DNA from 2 places in the Pseudoflavonifractor intestinihominis genome. Region 1 is predicted to be linked to the other one. Evidence: a T-box and tRNA genes for the amino acid it is inferred to sense, from the RefSeq annotation. Region 1 holds a T-box; the other holds one or more tRNA genes.
The links. The T-box of region 1 lies ahead of WMO64_RS12040 (glycine--tRNA ligase). A T-box ahead of a tRNA ligase gene usually reads a tRNA of that ligase, here a tRNA-Gly.
Positions count from the first base shown of each region.

Region 1 (7,673 bases):
CGGCGCCGTCGATGTTGAAGCCGTGGTCGGCGGCGGCCTTCTTCACGGCCTCCACGTTGCCCACCAGCACGGGCTTGAGCCAGGAACCGGTCAGCAGCCGGGCGCTGGCCTCCAGGATGCGGGCGTCGGTGCCCTCGGTGAAGACGATCCGCTTGGGATTGGCCTTCAGAGTGTCGATGAGCTTGTTGAACATCTCCATCATATCGTACTTCCTCCAGTATTTCATGTAAAATAGGGGAATATTCCCTTGCGTGTCCCTATTATACACCACCCTGTCGGCGGTTCTCAATGGGAAAACCCACAAAAGGGACAATTTTATACTTTACTTTTTGTATTCCTACGGGTATACTATACTGGCTGTCATATAAAAATAGGGCGGAAATCCCGCCATGAAATGAAAAAGGTGTGTGCGACCAATGAGTTCCGATTTTTCCCGTTCCCTCTCCCTCCTGCGGCAGGAGAAGGGCGCGTCCCAGCGGGCGGTGGCCAAGGATCTGGGCATCTCCCAGGCGCTGCTCTCCCACTATGAAAACGGCATCCGGGAGCCCGGCCTGGCCTTTGTCATCAAGGCCTGCGACTACTACAACGTGTCCGCCGACTTCCTGCTGGGCCGTACCCTCACCAGGGACGGCACCACCATCGGCGCCGAGGAGCTGTACGACTACTCCGCCGAAAAGGACAACGTGCTCCACGGCAGCATCATGGCCACATTGTCCAAGAAGCTGCTGGTCAACTCCATCAGCGTGCTCTTCGACCTGCTGGGCAAGGTGGGCAAGCGGGACGCTATCCGGGCGGCCTCCGACTACCTGGGCACCGCCATCTACAAGCTCTTCCGCCACCTCTACCGGGCCGACGTGACCCAGAACGAGGACTTTTTCTCCGTGCCTCCGGCCCAGTTTGCCGCCGGCATGCCCAACGCGGACATGATCTGCGCCGAGGCCGAGTATGTGGAGGCCCTGTCCGCCCACGCCAAGGAGAAGGGCTCCTTCCCCGCCATGAACCACGACGCCCTGTCCAAGAACTACCCCGGCCCCTACCAGTCCCTGCTCCAGATCATCCACAACACCGGCGAGCGCATCAACCGGGGCATGAACTTCCGCCGCACCGACCGGAAGTAAGGCGGGCTTTCCGCGTTTCATTCTGCCTGTATCCCCTGATCGGAGGTATGGCGTCCTCACAAGATCCGCACCCCTCGCCTCCCCCTGAAGGGGAACGCTCGCTCCGCTGTTCGTCCTTTCCAAATCAAACCCGCTCCGCTGGGCTTTGATTTGGTGATTCCCTACCGGAGGTTTTTTGTTTATGACCGATCAATCCAAAATCCGTAACTTTTCCATCATCGCCCACATCGATCACGGCAAATCCACCCTGTCCGACCGGCTGATCGAGAAGTGCAACGCCGTGGCCGAGCGGGACATGGAGAGCCAGCTGCTGGACAACATGGACCTGGAGCGGGAGCGGGGCATCACCATCAAGGCCCGTGCGGTGAAGCTCAACTACGCCGCCCAGGACGGCAATACCTACGAGCTCAACCTGATCGACACCCCGGGCCATGTGGACTTCAACTACGAGGTGAGCCGCTCCCTGGCGGCCTGCGAGGGCGCGGTGCTCATCGTGGACGCGGCCCAGGGCATTGAGGCCCAGACCCTGGCCAACACCTTCCTGGCCATGGAGCACGACCTGGAGATCCTGCCCGTGGTGAACAAGATCGACCTGCCCGCCGCCGACCCGGCCCGGGTCAAGGAGGAGATCGAGAACATCATCGGCATCCCCGCCGCCGACGCCCCCGAGATCTCCGCCAAGATGGGCATCAACATCGACGCGGTGCTGGAGGACATTGTGAAGAACGTTCCCGCCCCCAAGGGGGACCCCTCCGCGCCCCTCCAGGCCCTCATCTTCGACAGCCAGTACGACGCCTACCGGGGCGTTATCGTGTACTTCCGGGTCATGGAGGGCACCATCAAGACCGGCATGACCGTGAAGATGATGGCCTCCGGCGCGTCCTACGACGTGATCGAGTGCGGCCACCTGCTGCCCCTGGGCATGGAGCCCTGCAAGGAGCTCATCGCCGGCGAGGTGGGCTACTTCATCGCCTCCATCAAGAACGTGAAGGACACCCAGGTGGGCGACACCGTCACCGAGGCCGGCCGCCCCGCCGCCCAGGCCCTGCCCGGCTACCGCCCCGCCCGGGCCATGGTGTACTGCGGCATCTACACCGAGGACGGCTCCAAGTACCCCGACCTGCGGGACGCCCTGGAGAAGCTCCAGCTCAACGACGCCTCCCTGTCCTTTGAGCCCGAGTCCTCTGCGGCTCTGGGCTTCGGCTTCCGGTGCGGCTTTTTGGGCATGCTCCACATGGAGATCATCCAGGAGCGGCTGGAGCGGGAGTTCGACCTGGACCTGATCACCACCCTGCCCAGCGTCATCTACGAGATCACCAGGACCGACGGCACGGTGGTGCGGGTGGACAACCCCCACAACTACCCCGACCCGGCCCAGATCGCCGAGGCCCGGGAGCCCTACGCCAAGGTGTCCATCATCACGCCGCCGGACTACGTGGGCAACATCATGCCCATGTGCCAGGAGCGCCGGGCGGAGTTCAAGGACATGCAGTATCTGGACACCAACCTGGTGGAGATGCACTACGCCATGCCCATCAACGAGATCATCTACGATTTCTTCGACACCCTGAAGGCCCGCACCAAGGGCTACGCCTCCCTGGACTACGAGCTGGAGGGCTACCGGCCCAGCGAGCTGGTGAAGGTGGACATGCTGGTCAACGGCGACCAGGTGGACGCCCTGAGCTTCATCGCCCACAAGGACAAGGCCTACCCCCGTGCCCGCCGCCTGTGCGAGAAGCTGAAGGAGAACATCCCCCGCCAGCTCTTCGAGGTGCCCGTCCAGGCCGCCATCGGCGGCAAGATCATCGCCCGGGAGACCGTCAAGGCCATGCGGAAGGACGTGCTGGCCAAGTGCTACGGCGGCGACATCACCCGGAAGAAGAAGCTGCTGGAGAAGCAGAAAGAGGGCAAAAAGAAGATGCGGAGTCTGGGGTCTGTCCAGATTCCCACCGAGGCGTTTATGGCTGTCCTCAAGCTGGACGAGGAATAAACATAGCATCCGCCGGGAGCAAGCTGCTCCCGGCGGATTTTCCACATTTTACGGGTATTTTGTGGAGAAAAAAGCCTTCCCCCTGGGGGGGGGGAAGGTGCCCCAGTGCGCACACTGGGACGGATGAGGGGAAAGGTTACAGTGAGCGCCGCAGTCCCCCTCATCAGTCTCGCTGGCGCTCGACAGCTTCCCCCAGAGGGGGAAGCCAGAGAAAACGCCGTGTCCTAGGCCTTCCCCCCGGGGGGAAGGTGGCTGGCCGAAGGCCAGACGGATGAGGGGAAAGGTTATAGTGAGCGCCGCAGTCCCCCTCATCAGTCTCGCTGGCGCTCGACAGCTTCCCCCAGAGGGGGAAGCCAGAGAAAGCACCGTGTCCTAGGCCTTCCCCCTGGGGGGAAGGTGGCTGGCCGAAGGCCAGACGGATGAGGGGGACAACCTCCGCCGCCCATCAAACCGCAGACAAGCCCGCGCCGCTTTTGCGGCGCGGGCTTGTCGTTACTGCTGCTGTTTCTTTTTCTCCAGGTCCTCCAGGTGGGCCTTGAGCACCAGGTTGATATAGCTGGACAGGGACCGGTCCTCCCCCTCCGCCAGTGCCTGAATCTGTTCCAAAACAGGCATATCCAGTGTAATACTGACACTTTTTTTCAAAGGTTTCACGGTATCACCTCTACACGAGATGATACTATAATTCACGATTTCCTTTTGCATTATAGTGTTTAATCGTGTAAAATAGTGGCGAGGTGATAAAAATGTACACAAACGACTTTGAAGCGGCGTTTTCCGCGTTTTTGGAGCGGCACGAGTACGACGAGGCGGAGAATTATCTGTTTTCCATGGTGCGGCTGGCCTTTGCGGCCGGCTGGCGGGCGGCTGGAGGCGAGCCGCCGGTGGCGGAGAAGATCTACCAGCTCCTCTCCCCCGCCGGGGACAAGGACGCCGGCGAGGGGACCCGGGACGGCTGAAGTCTGACCGGGGAGGTCAAAGGCGCGTTCTCCGGTTCCGGGACGGGGCCGGTCGAAAAAAGATGAAAAACCCTCTTGCTTTTTTCGAACATTTGTTGTATCCTATATTCGAACGCAGGTTCCATAACGGCGGGAAAATGACCTGCCGGGGCGGAATCTAAAAGTCCGGTTTATAGGACGCAATATGTGCTATTCTGGACTCATCAAAGCCGGGAGGGAACGCCATGGAGACCATCTACTACCGCCTGGACGCGCGGCGTCTGACTGTATACCACATGGCCAGCGGGGAGGCCGCCCCCGCGCCCAGGGATATGCTCTTTCTCCGCTCCCGGCCCAAGGCGCCCCGGCCGGAGGGGAAGGTGCTGGACTTCGACGCCTGCCGCCGGGCCCTGGCCGGGGAGCCGGAGGAGGAAGCCCAACCCGACGCCGGTTCTGCCGGGGAATGCGCCCCCGCCGGGGACAAAAGCGCCCCTGAAGGCGGCGCGCCCCGTGTCCGCCGCCCCCACCGGCTCCGCCTGGCCCTGGACGCCGCCGCCTCCCTGGCGGTGGTGGTGATGGCGGCGGTGGTGGTGGGCCAGTTCCTCCGCCTGTTCTGAAGGCGGAACACGAATTTTTTGCCCCCATTTCCCCCGCTGTCCTTGACGCAACCCGGTTTTGGTGATACAATGTCCCGCAGAAACAGGCATTGACCGGGAGGAGTACGCGGAGACCCGGACCTGAGAGAGACGCCGGCTGGTGGAAGGCGCCCGAAGGTCCCGCGGAAGGCGCCCGCAAGCCGCGGGGAGGAAATGCCCCGCCGGTCCCCGCCGTTACCGGGTTCGAGTGCGGAGCGGTCACGCTCCGAATTCAGGTGGCACCACGGAGATATTCCGCCCTGAGCTGAGGCTCAGGGCGGTTTTTGTTTTCCGGCCGCCCGTTTACCGGCAAATCACAGACAGAAGGAGTTTGAGTTTTATAATGAAGAACACCGAAAAGACCATGGAAAAGATCGTGGCCCTGTGCAAGGGCCGGGGCTTCGTCTATCCCGGCAGCGAGATCTACGGCGGCCTGGCCAACTCCTGGGACTACGGCCCTCTGGGCGTGGAGCTGAAGAACAACGTGAAGCGGGCCTGGTGGAAGAAGTTCGTCCAGGAGAACCCCTACAACGTGGGTCTGGACGCCGCCATCCTGATGAACCCCCAGGTGTGGGTGGCCTCCGGCCATGTGTCCACCTTCAACGACCCCCTCATCGACTGCAAGGCCTGCAAGATGCGCCACCGCGCTGACAAGCTGATCGAGGACTGGCTCCAGGAGCAGGGCCGCACCGACGTGAACGTGGAGGCCATGACCCAGGAGGAGATGGTGGCCTTCATCCGGGAGAACAGCATCCCCTGCCCCGGCTGCGGCAAGAGCGACTTCACCGACATCCGCAAGTTCAACCTGATGTTCAAGACCCACCAGGGCGTCACCGAGGACACCTCCACCGAGGTGTACCTGCGGCCCGAGACCGCCCAGGGCATCTTTGTCAACTTCCAGAACATCCAGCGCACCACCCGCAAGAAGCTGCCCTTCGGCGTGTGCCAGGTGGGCAAGAGCTTCCGCAACGAGATCACCCCGGGCAACTTCATCTTCCGCATCCGTGAGTTCGAGCAGATGGAGCTGGAGTTCTTCTGCCAGCCCGGCACCGACCTGGAGTGGTTCGCCTACTGGCGCAAGTACTGCCACGACTGGCTCACCAGCCTGAACATCAAGGACGAGAACCTGCGCCTGCGCGACCACGAGCCCGAGGAGCTGGCCTTCTACTCCAAGGCCACCACGGACTTTGAGTTCATGTTCCCCTTCGGCTGGGGCGAGCTGTGGGGCGTGGCCGACCGCACCGACTACGACCTGAAGCAGCACCAGGAGCACTCCGGCAAGGACATGACCTACTTTGACCAGGAGAAGAACGAGCACTATATCCCCTACGTCATCGAGCCCTCCCTGGGCGCCGACCGCGTGACCCTGGCCTTCCTGGTGGAGGCCTACGACGAGGAGGTGGTGGACGCGGAGAAGAACGACGTCCGCACCGTCATGCGCTTCCACCCCGCCCTGGCCCCCTTCAAGTGCGCCGTGCTGCCCCTGAGCAAGAAGCTGGGCCCCGCCGCCCAGGAGGTGTACGCTGAGCTGTCCAAGTACTTCATGGTGGACTACGACGAGGCAGGCTCCATCGGCAAGCGCTACCGCCGCCAGGACGAGATCGGCACCCCTCTGTGCATCACCGTGGACTTCCAGACCGTGGGCGACGACAAGACCCCCGCCGACCACTGCGTCACCGTCCGCGACCGGGACACCATGGAGCAGGTCCGTCTACCCATCGACCAGCTGAAGGCCTATATCGAGGAGAAGATCGCGTTCTAAGGAGAAGCATCTTCCTGCTCCATGTCCGCCGCTTGCGGCGTGCAGGGTTTTGGCGCAGACAAAACCCTGATGCGGGGCGGATTCACTCCGCCCCAGCAGATAAAATCCTCGGGGTCCCCGCGAAACCTGTTTCGTGGGGCGCAGGTGCGCCTGCCCATCGACCAGCTGAAGGCCTATATCGAGGAGAAGATCGCGTTCTAATCAAGCCTTCCCCCCTGGGGGAAGGTGGCTGCCTCTCGGGGCCCCCGCACGAGCCCAGCGAAGCAAATATGGGGCCCCCGCGGAAGGCGGAACGCCTTTCGTGGGGAGAGGAGCCGCAGCGCAATGAATGAGCTTTGCCATTTATGGCAAAGCGAACGATATGTAGCTTGCGGCGACGAGGGGAGAGGACGAGCAGCGGAGTGAACGAGCCCTGGAATTTATGCCGGGGCAAGCGATACGCAGCTTGCGAGGACGAGGTCCGGCGGCGGCAAAATTCAATGACCCGCCGTATTTGTGAGTAGTTACCACGCCGGTTCGGTGCCCTGCGTGCCGCTCCCCCTCTGCCCGAGCAGAGTTACCCGCCCAGACTTGTAAGTTGCTGCAATTCAAGGGGCGTTCTCAATGCCGCACGGGGCCTCTGCGCCGTGTTTCAGTCTCTGACCGAGTTAAGCCTTCCCCCTGGGGGGAAGGTGGCATTTGCGCAGCAAATGACGGATGAGGGGAGAGCCTTCGATGCGCAATGCAGTACCCCTCATCCGTCTCGCTGGCGCTCGACAGCTTCCCCCAGCGGGGGAAGCCTGTAAGGTGCGCTCTGAAAGCCCTTCTCTGGAGAGACCTTTTCAAGTTTCCACACGAGACCCGCCGCACCGGCGGCCTGCCGGCGCGGCGGTTTCTCTTTCCCTGCCTTGTAAAAACGGAGTCAAAATTATGAAAAAATTTCTGCAAAAGCTGGACCCCATTGCCAAGAACCCGGTGCTCACCCCGGTGCTGTGCGTGCTGATGGGGGTGTGCGTGGGGGTGCTGTCCCTGTGGTTTGCCTGCGTGGACAACCGCACCGCCATGTTCATCAGCTACTTCACCCACCCTCTCATCGCCCTGCTCAACATCCTGCCTGTGGCGTTCCTGTCCCTGCTGCTCTACTTCCTCATCGGCCGGGCCTGGATCTCCTACCTGCTGACGGCGGCCCTGACCATGGGCCTCACCTTTGCCAGCTTTTACAAGCTCACCTTCCGCAACGACCCCATGATG
Region 1 is NZ_JBBMFK010000020.1:58,350-66,022, forward strand. It holds gene pta (phosphate acetyltransferase) at 1-193, opposite strand, end outside; gene WMO64_RS12020 (helix-turn-helix domain-containing protein) at 417-1,118, shown strand; gene lepA (translation elongation factor 4) at 1,300-3,108, shown strand; gene WMO64_RS12030 (hypothetical protein) at 3,855-4,067, shown strand; gene WMO64_RS12035 (hypothetical protein) at 4,292-4,663, shown strand; T-box leader at 4,744-4,947, shown strand; gene WMO64_RS12040 (glycine--tRNA ligase) at 5,025-6,443, shown strand; gene WMO64_RS12045 (LTA synthase family protein) at 7,353-7,673, shown strand, end outside.

Region 2 (7,673 bases), on a different contig from region 1:
CGGGAGACCGCCCGCGCTCTGACGGAGCAGGGGGCCGAAGCGGCGGACCAGAGCCGGGGCAGACTGGACCGGCTGGTGTTCCGGTACGTTCTGGGACTGTATTGAGCGAAAAAAGCCTGCCGGACGCATATGCGTCCGGCAGGCTTTTTGTATGGGATGAATGGTCTTACTCCAGCTCGAAAGCGCCGGTGTAGAGCTGGTAGTACACGCCGTGCTGGGCGATCAGGTCCTCGTGGCTGCCCCGCTCAATGATGCGGCCGTGATCCAGCACCATGATGGCGTCGGAGTTGCGGACAGTGGAGAGCCGGTGGGCGATGACGAACACGGTCCGCCCGCTCATCAGGCTGTCCATGCCCCGCTGGACCAGGGCCTCGGTGTGGGTGTCGATGGAGGAGGTGGCCTCGTCCAGGATCATGACCGGGGGATCGGCCACGGCGGCCCGGGCGATGGCCAGCAGCTGCCGCTGGCCCTGGGACAGGTTGGCGCCGTTGCCGGTGAGCATGGTGTCGTAGCCCTGAGGCAGGCGGCGGATGAAGTCGTCGGCGTTGGCCAGCACGGCGGCGGCCTCCACCTCTTCGTCGGTGGCGTCCAGGTTGCCGTACCGGATGTTCTCCCGGACGGTGCCGGTGAACAGGTTGGTGTCCTGGAGCACGATGCCCAGGGAGCGGCGCAGGTCGCTCTTGCGGATGTTGTTGATGGAGATGCCGTCGTAGCGGATCTTGCCGTCGGCGATGTCGTAGAACCGGTTGATCAGGTTGGTGATGGTGGTCTTGCCCGCGCCGGTGGCGCCCACGAAGGCCAGCTTCTGGCCGGGCTTGGCGAAGAGGGTGATGCCGTGGAGGATGGTCTTGCCCTGCTCATAGGCGAAGTCCACGCCGTCGAAGCGCACATCGCCGGAGAGCTTGACCAGGTAGTGGTCCTCCCCCTCCACGTTGCGCACGGGGCCCTGAATGATACGGTAGGAGGGGCCGGTCTCGGTCTCCGGGTATTTCCAGGCCCAGGCGGAACCCGCCTCCGGCTTTTTCAGCTCCTTAAGGCTTCCGTCCTCCCGGGTGCGCACCGGCACCATGGTAGCGCCCACGCCGTGGGGTACCTTCCAGGCCCAGAGGTTGGTCCGCTTCTCGCTCTCCTCCAGCTGGCTGCCCGACTTGTCGTAGGACACGTTTACCAGGGTGACCACGCCGTGGTCCTCCTCGGGGGCCTCGTCCATCAGCTGGAAGATACGCTCGGCGCCGGCCAGACCCATGATGACGGAGTTGAGCTGCTGGGAGATCTGGCTGATGGGGTTGCTGAAGCTCTTGGACAGCTGGAGGAAGGAGGCGATAACGCCCAGGGTGATGCCGGTGTCGAAGCCGCCCAGGGCCATCAGGCCGCCGGCCATGGCCACGATGACGTACTGGATGTTGCCGATGTTGATCATGATGGGCATGAGGATGTTGGCGTACTTGTTGGCCTGATAGGCACTGTCGCACAGGGCGTCGTTGACCTCGTCAAAGCCCTTCTCGGCCTCCTCCTCGTGGCAGAAAACCTTGATGACCTTCTGGCCGTTGATCATCTCCTCGATGTAGCCGTTCAGGTCGCCCAGCTTCATCTGCTGGCGGATAAAGTACTTGGCGCTGCGGCCGGCGATGTAACGGGTGACCACCAGCATGCAGCCCACGCACAGCAGCACCACGATGGTGAGCCACACGTTCTTGAACAGCATGGCGAAGAAGGTGACGGCGATCATGACCACCGAGTTGAACATCTGGGGGATGCTCTGAGAGAGCATCTGGCGCAGGGTGTCCACGTCGTTGGTGTACACGCTCATCACGTCGCCGTGGGCGTGGGTGTCAAAGTACTTGATGGGCAGGGTCTGCATGTGGCTGAACAGGTCGTCGCGGATGGTCTTCTGCACGCCCTGGGAGATGGTCACCATGATCCGGTTGTAGGCCAGGGTGCACAGGGCGCCGGTGACGTACAGGCAGGCCATCATGATGAGGGCCTGGAGCAGGGCGGTGTATACCGGGGTCTCCATGGTCAGCAGGGGGGCGATGTAGTCGTCGATGAGGGCCTGGAGGAACAGGGAGCCGCCCACGGAGGCAATGGCGCTGACCAGGATGCACAGCAGCACCAGGAAGAAGCGGAACTTGTAGCCGGCAAACACATAGCTGAGGATCCGACCGGCAGTATGACGTCTGTTGAAGGGCTGGGCTTTCTTATTCATCGTCGCTGCCTCCCTTCGTCTGGGAATCGTAGATTTCGCGGTATGTCTGGCAGGTCTTGAGCAGCTCCTCATGGGTACCCATGGCGCTGATCTTTCCGCCCTCCATCACCAGGATCTTGTCCGCGTCCTCAATGGAGGAGATACGCTGGGCAATGATGAACTTGGTGGTGTCGGGGATCTCGGTCCGGAAGGCCTGGCGGATGAGGGCGTCGGTCTTGGTGTCCACGGCGGAGGTGGAGTCGTCCAGGATGAGGATCTTGGGCCGCTTCAGCAGGGCGCGGGCAATACACAGACGCTGCTTCTGGCCGCCGGACACGTTGGAGCCGCCCTGCTCGATGTGGGTGTTGTACTTGTCGGGGAACTCCTGGATGAAGGGGTCGGCCTGGGCCAGACGGCACATGCGGACCATCTCCTCATCGGTGGCGTCGGCGTCGCCCCAGCGCAGGTTCTCCTTGATGGAGCCGGAGAAGAGCACGTTCTTCTGGAGTACCATGGCCACCTGCTGGCGCAGGGCCTCCATGTCGTAGTCCCGGACGTCCACGCCGCCCACCAGCACCCGGCCCTCGGTGGCGTCGTACAGGCGGGGGATGAGCTGGACCAGGGTGGTCTTGGAGGTGCCGGTGCCGCCCAGGATGCCCACGGTCTCGCCCGACTTGACGGTCAGGTTCACGTCCTTCAGGCACTCCTTATTGGGGTCGTTGGCGTAGCTGAAGCCCACGTTCTCAAAGACCACGGAGCCGTCCTTCACCTCGGTGACGGGGTTGGGACCGTTCTTCAGGTCGCTCTCCTCGCTGAGCAGCTCATAGATACGCTCGGCGGAGGCGCGGGCCAGGATGATCTGCACCAGCACCATGGAGCACATCATCAGGCTCATGAGGATCATCATGATGTAGCTGAACATGCTGGTCAGGTTGCCGGTGGTGATCTCGCCGCCCACCACCAGATGGGCGCCCACCCAGGACACGGTCAGCATACAGCCGTACACGCACAGCTGCATCAGGGGCGCATTGAAGGAGATGAGCTTCTCGGCCCTGGTGAAGTCGGTGAAGATCTCGTTGGAGACGTTGCCGAACTTGGCCCGCTCGTGGTCCTCGCGGACAAAGGACTTGACCACCCGGATGCCCAGCAGGTTCTCCTGCACCACGTTGTTGAGCCAGTCGTACTTCTTGAACACCCGCTCGAAGATGGGGTGGGCGTTGGTCATGATGAGGAACAGGCCCAGAGCCAGGATGGGGATGACAATCAGGAAGATAAGGGCCAGCTTGGGGCTGATGGTAAAGGTGAGGGCCCAGGCGCAGATGAGCATGATGGGGCAGCGCACGGCGATGCGGATGATCATCATGAAGGCCATCTGCACGTTGGTCACATCGGTGGTCAGGCGGGTGATGATGCCGCCGGTGGAGAACTTGTCGATATTGGAGAAGGAGAACTTCTGCACGTTGCGGTACATCTCCCGGCGCAGATTGCGGGAGAAGCCGGTGGCGGCCTTTGCGGCGAAGCGGCCGGACAGGGCGCCGAACAGCAGGGCCACCAGGGCCATCACCACCAGCAGTACGCCGTACCGCACGATGTTCTCCATGCTCCCGGCCTCGATGCCCTTGTCGATGAGCTGGGCCATCATCATGGGGATCAGAACATCAAAGGCCACCTCGAAGATAACGAAGATGGGGGTCAGGATGGTGTCCCGCTTGTACTCCTGAATACAGGCGTTCAGACGTTTGATCATGAAATCGCTCCTTTGCAGTTGGAATCGTGAGAGTGCAGGGACCGGCTGTCCCGGGGGCTAATCCAGCAGATTGCGCTGAATTTTCCGCGCCGTGGCGATGAACTGCTCCAGTTCTTCCGCCGTCAGGCCGGCGGTCATGAGGGCCTCGGCGATCTGGAATTTCTCCGCAATTTCCGCGTGGATGGCCATGGCTTTTTCCGTTGGGACCAGCTTTTTCAGCCGCGCGTCCTGGGGGACGCTCTGGCGGGTGAGCATACCGTCCCGCTCCAGGTTCTGGAGAAACCGGGAGGCGGTGGAGCGGCGGATGCAGAACACCTCTTCCACGTCCCGCTGATAGAGCTCACGGTCCAGGTGGTCGCAGAGAAAGCCCATGATGAGTCCCTCCGTCTCAGTGATGCCGTGGCGGCCCTCAGGCGGGGGGGGGGTGAGCTCCATCATTTTCCGACGGAGCAGATTGGACAGGCTGCGGATGACAAAGCCAACGGAGTTCTGGCGCTGTATGGCGATCTACCCCCTCACTTTAGTTAGATTGCTAACATATTATAGTGAGATAAAAAATAGATGTCAATAGGGGAAATGGGAATTTACTCTTTGACAAAAAAAGAGAAGAAAGAAGGTTAAAAAATAGACAAAAATCCAAAATATCAGAAGAAGGGGAAAACAATTGCCAAGGGGTCAAGTTTTCCCGGGAAGGGGAATTGCAATCGGCGGAGGGACGTGCTAACATGTAAGCTACCAGATGAAAGCCCCTGCCGGCAGGGGTGGATTGAGACCAGGTGATGAAGGGTGAAATATTTCTATGGGGCCGGAAAGAGGGGGCCCTATTTTGAAGGCTGGCAGCTCCGGCACCAGGCGCCCGGCGGCGAGACGCTGTCCCTGTTTCCGATGCTGCGCATCGACAGGGCGGGGGGCACCACGGCGTCCGTCCGGGTGGAGTCCCGGGAGGGCACGTGGAACATCAGCTGTCCGGGAGAGAGCTTCCAGGCCTCCGAGGGGCTGTTCCAGGTGTGGGTGAAGGGCAGCCTCTTCAACCGGAAGGGGCTGTGGCTGGACCTGCGGACCGGAGGCATGACCCTGTGCGGCGAGCTGCGATACGGCCCCTTTACGCCGCTGAAGTACGATTTGATGGGGCCGCTGGGGGCGCTGCCCGTGTTCCCGGTACGCCGGGGGGTCATCAGCATGGGCCACCGGCTGGAGGGCGTTCTGCTGCTCAACGGCCGGCGCATCGACTTCACCGGCGGCACCGGGTTTATTGAGACGGTCCGGGGCACCGACCGGCCTTCTACATCTCTGTGGAGCCAGAGCATCTGGCGTGAGGAGCGGAGCAACAGCATCCTGGTCAGCGTGGAGCGGGTGTCCACCCTGGCGGGGCCGCGGGTCAGCTGCCTGTGCGCAGTGCTCTACGGCGGACGGGAGTACCGCCTGGTCTCCTACCGCGGGGCCAGCGTGGAGCAGTGGTCTCCGGCGGGGACCTTGATCCGGCAGGGCGCCCTGCGCTTGGCCGTGGAGCCGGCGGGAGAGGGGGAGCATCCCCCCGTCCGCTACCAGCTCTGGGACGGGGACAAGCTGCTGTTCGACCACCTGGACCCCTGGGCGGGCTACCGCTTCACCGAGGAGAAAAAGGACAGCTGAACAAAGCAGGAGGGAGGACGCTCACAGACCGAGCGTCCTCCCTTTTTTAGTGTTTGAATTTTTCCAGCAGGCGGGCCTCCCACTGGTCGCCGTACTTCATGGCGGCCAGGAACAGAGCCAGACCGGCCAGACCGATGAGGGCCATGGCCCAGATGGGGACGGCGATCACCGAGCTGCCCACAGCCGAGGCCACCAGCAGGCCCCAGGGCCGGGTGAGGACCACGATCACCAGGAAGCGGGGGAGGCCGATGTCGGTCAGACCCGCCAGGATGCAGATCAGGTCGTCGGGGAAGAAGGGGAAGAGAAAGACCAGCGCCAGGAACACGTCCCGCTTGCGGCGGATCACCTCCAGGTATCGGTCGGACACCTTCTGGCTGACAAAGCGGCCGGCGAAGGACTGGCCCAGCACCCGGGCCAGCCAGAACACCACCACGGAACCCAGCACCACCGCCCCTGCCGTGAGCAGGAAGGCGGGCCACATGCCGAAGAGCAGTGCGCCCCCTGCGGCGGTGATGTTGCTGGGGATGGGCGCAATGACCACCGAGGCCAGCTGGACCAGGAAAAAGACCAGGTGGGAGTAGGGGGAGAAGCGGGTGATGTAGTCCTGGATGCCGTCCAGGGATCTGGCGGCGGAGAAAAAGCCGGTGTTCCAGAGGAAAAGGAAGATGCCGCCTAGGATCAGAATGGTGAGGATCAGCGTGGCGATCCATTTTTGATTTCTTTTTTTCATATGCCAAGCCCCTTGTCTTGCGCTGCCGGGATGGGAGCCGGACGACCATATCCGACATCCATTACCATAAGGCTACCACAGGGAGATAAAAGATGCCATAGGGAAAAGGTTAAGATTGTTTGAATAAATAGAAAACACGCGGCAGGCGCTCCTTTTGAAAGCCATAAAAAAGGCGGCCCCGGCCGAAACCGGAAGCCGCCCCAATAAACAAAAAGCCACACCGCAGCCGGTGTGGAACTTCTGTGTCGCACGGTATGTACTGTCGAGTTTATCGATCGCTGACGATAACCTGCTCATCGCCGCCAAAAATCAATTCGTCGACATCCGTGCTCTGGATGTCAGTCCACTTCATGGCCTCAACCCCCTTTCTAGATTTGATGACTTTATTATAGTGCAGTGAAGGTCAAGAAACAAGGGACAATTGTACAAAATTGATAAATAAATTGTAAACAAACTGTGTATTTTTGTGTCGCAAAAAATTCCTTGCTATTTTCTGCCCTGTGTGCTATACTATCAAAGTCAATTTCAGATGCAGGTGTAGTTCAATGGCAGAACGTCAGCTTCCCAAGCTGAACACGAGGGTTCGATTCCCTTCACCTGCTCCAGCATAAGAAACCTGCTTTTGACCCGGGTCAAAAGCAGGTTTCTTATGCGTTTTATTGCTCCCGTTTCACCGTTCCGATACAGATAGAAAAGGAAGAATGAGATGTCTGCCACAAGAAAGACCTACTTTGCCCGGCTGGTGGGGCGCTGCCTAATTTTTATCCTGTGCGTCCTGATGTACCTGTTCTGGCGGGCACCCTTTGCCGTGTTGGACGGGTGGAACTTTTTCAAAATGCTCTCGCCGCTGCATCTGCTGTGGGGCGTATGGGTGGTGGACATGTTTCTCCAGATCATCCCCATCCGGAACAAGGTCCCCCTGGGCTCCCAGAAGCTCTTTGCCAACCGCTTCAGGCCCATCCGGGACAAGATCAACTATGAGGCGCTGAGAAACTATATCGTGGACATCACAAAGAGCGCATACAAGGTGTTTATCCTCTGGTGCCTGCTGATCGCGGGGATCGGGGCGCTGTACTATTCCGGCGTGATCGACAGGATCACGCTGTTCATGATCTCCGTGCTGTTCTATGTGTGCGACCTGATCTGCGTGCTGATCTGGTGCCCCTTCCGGCTGATTATGAAGAACCGCTGCTGCACCACGTGCAGGATCTTCAACTGGGACCATCTCATGATGTTTTCGCCGCTGATCTTTATGGGCGGCTTTTTTGCGGTTTCGCTGGTGCTGATGTCCGCGATGGCGTGGCTGGTGTGGGAGCTGTGCGTCATGATGTACCCGGAGCGGTTCTGGGACCGCTCCAACGCGGCCCTGAAGTGCTCCG
Region 2 is NZ_JBBMFK010000009.1:99,744-107,416, forward strand. It holds gene WMO64_RS07170 (transglutaminase domain-containing protein) at 1-105, shown strand, start outside; gene WMO64_RS07175 (ABC transporter ATP-binding protein) at 167-2,206, opposite strand; gene WMO64_RS07180 (ABC transporter ATP-binding protein) at 2,199-3,932, opposite strand; gene WMO64_RS07185 (MarR family winged helix-turn-helix transcriptional regulator) at 3,990-4,370, opposite strand; gene WMO64_RS07190 (hypothetical protein) at 4,719-5,564, shown strand; gene WMO64_RS07195 (TVP38/TMEM64 family protein) at 5,611-6,294, opposite strand; gene WMO64_RS07200 (hypothetical protein) at 6,449-6,694, shown strand; tRNA gene WMO64_RS07205 (tRNA-Gly) at 6,826-6,899, shown strand; gene WMO64_RS07210 (hypothetical protein) at 7,001-7,673, shown strand, end outside.
Region 2: it encodes a tRNA-Gly, which carries the amino acid that the T-box ahead of WMO64_RS12040 (glycine--tRNA ligase) is inferred to sense. The anticodon was not compared.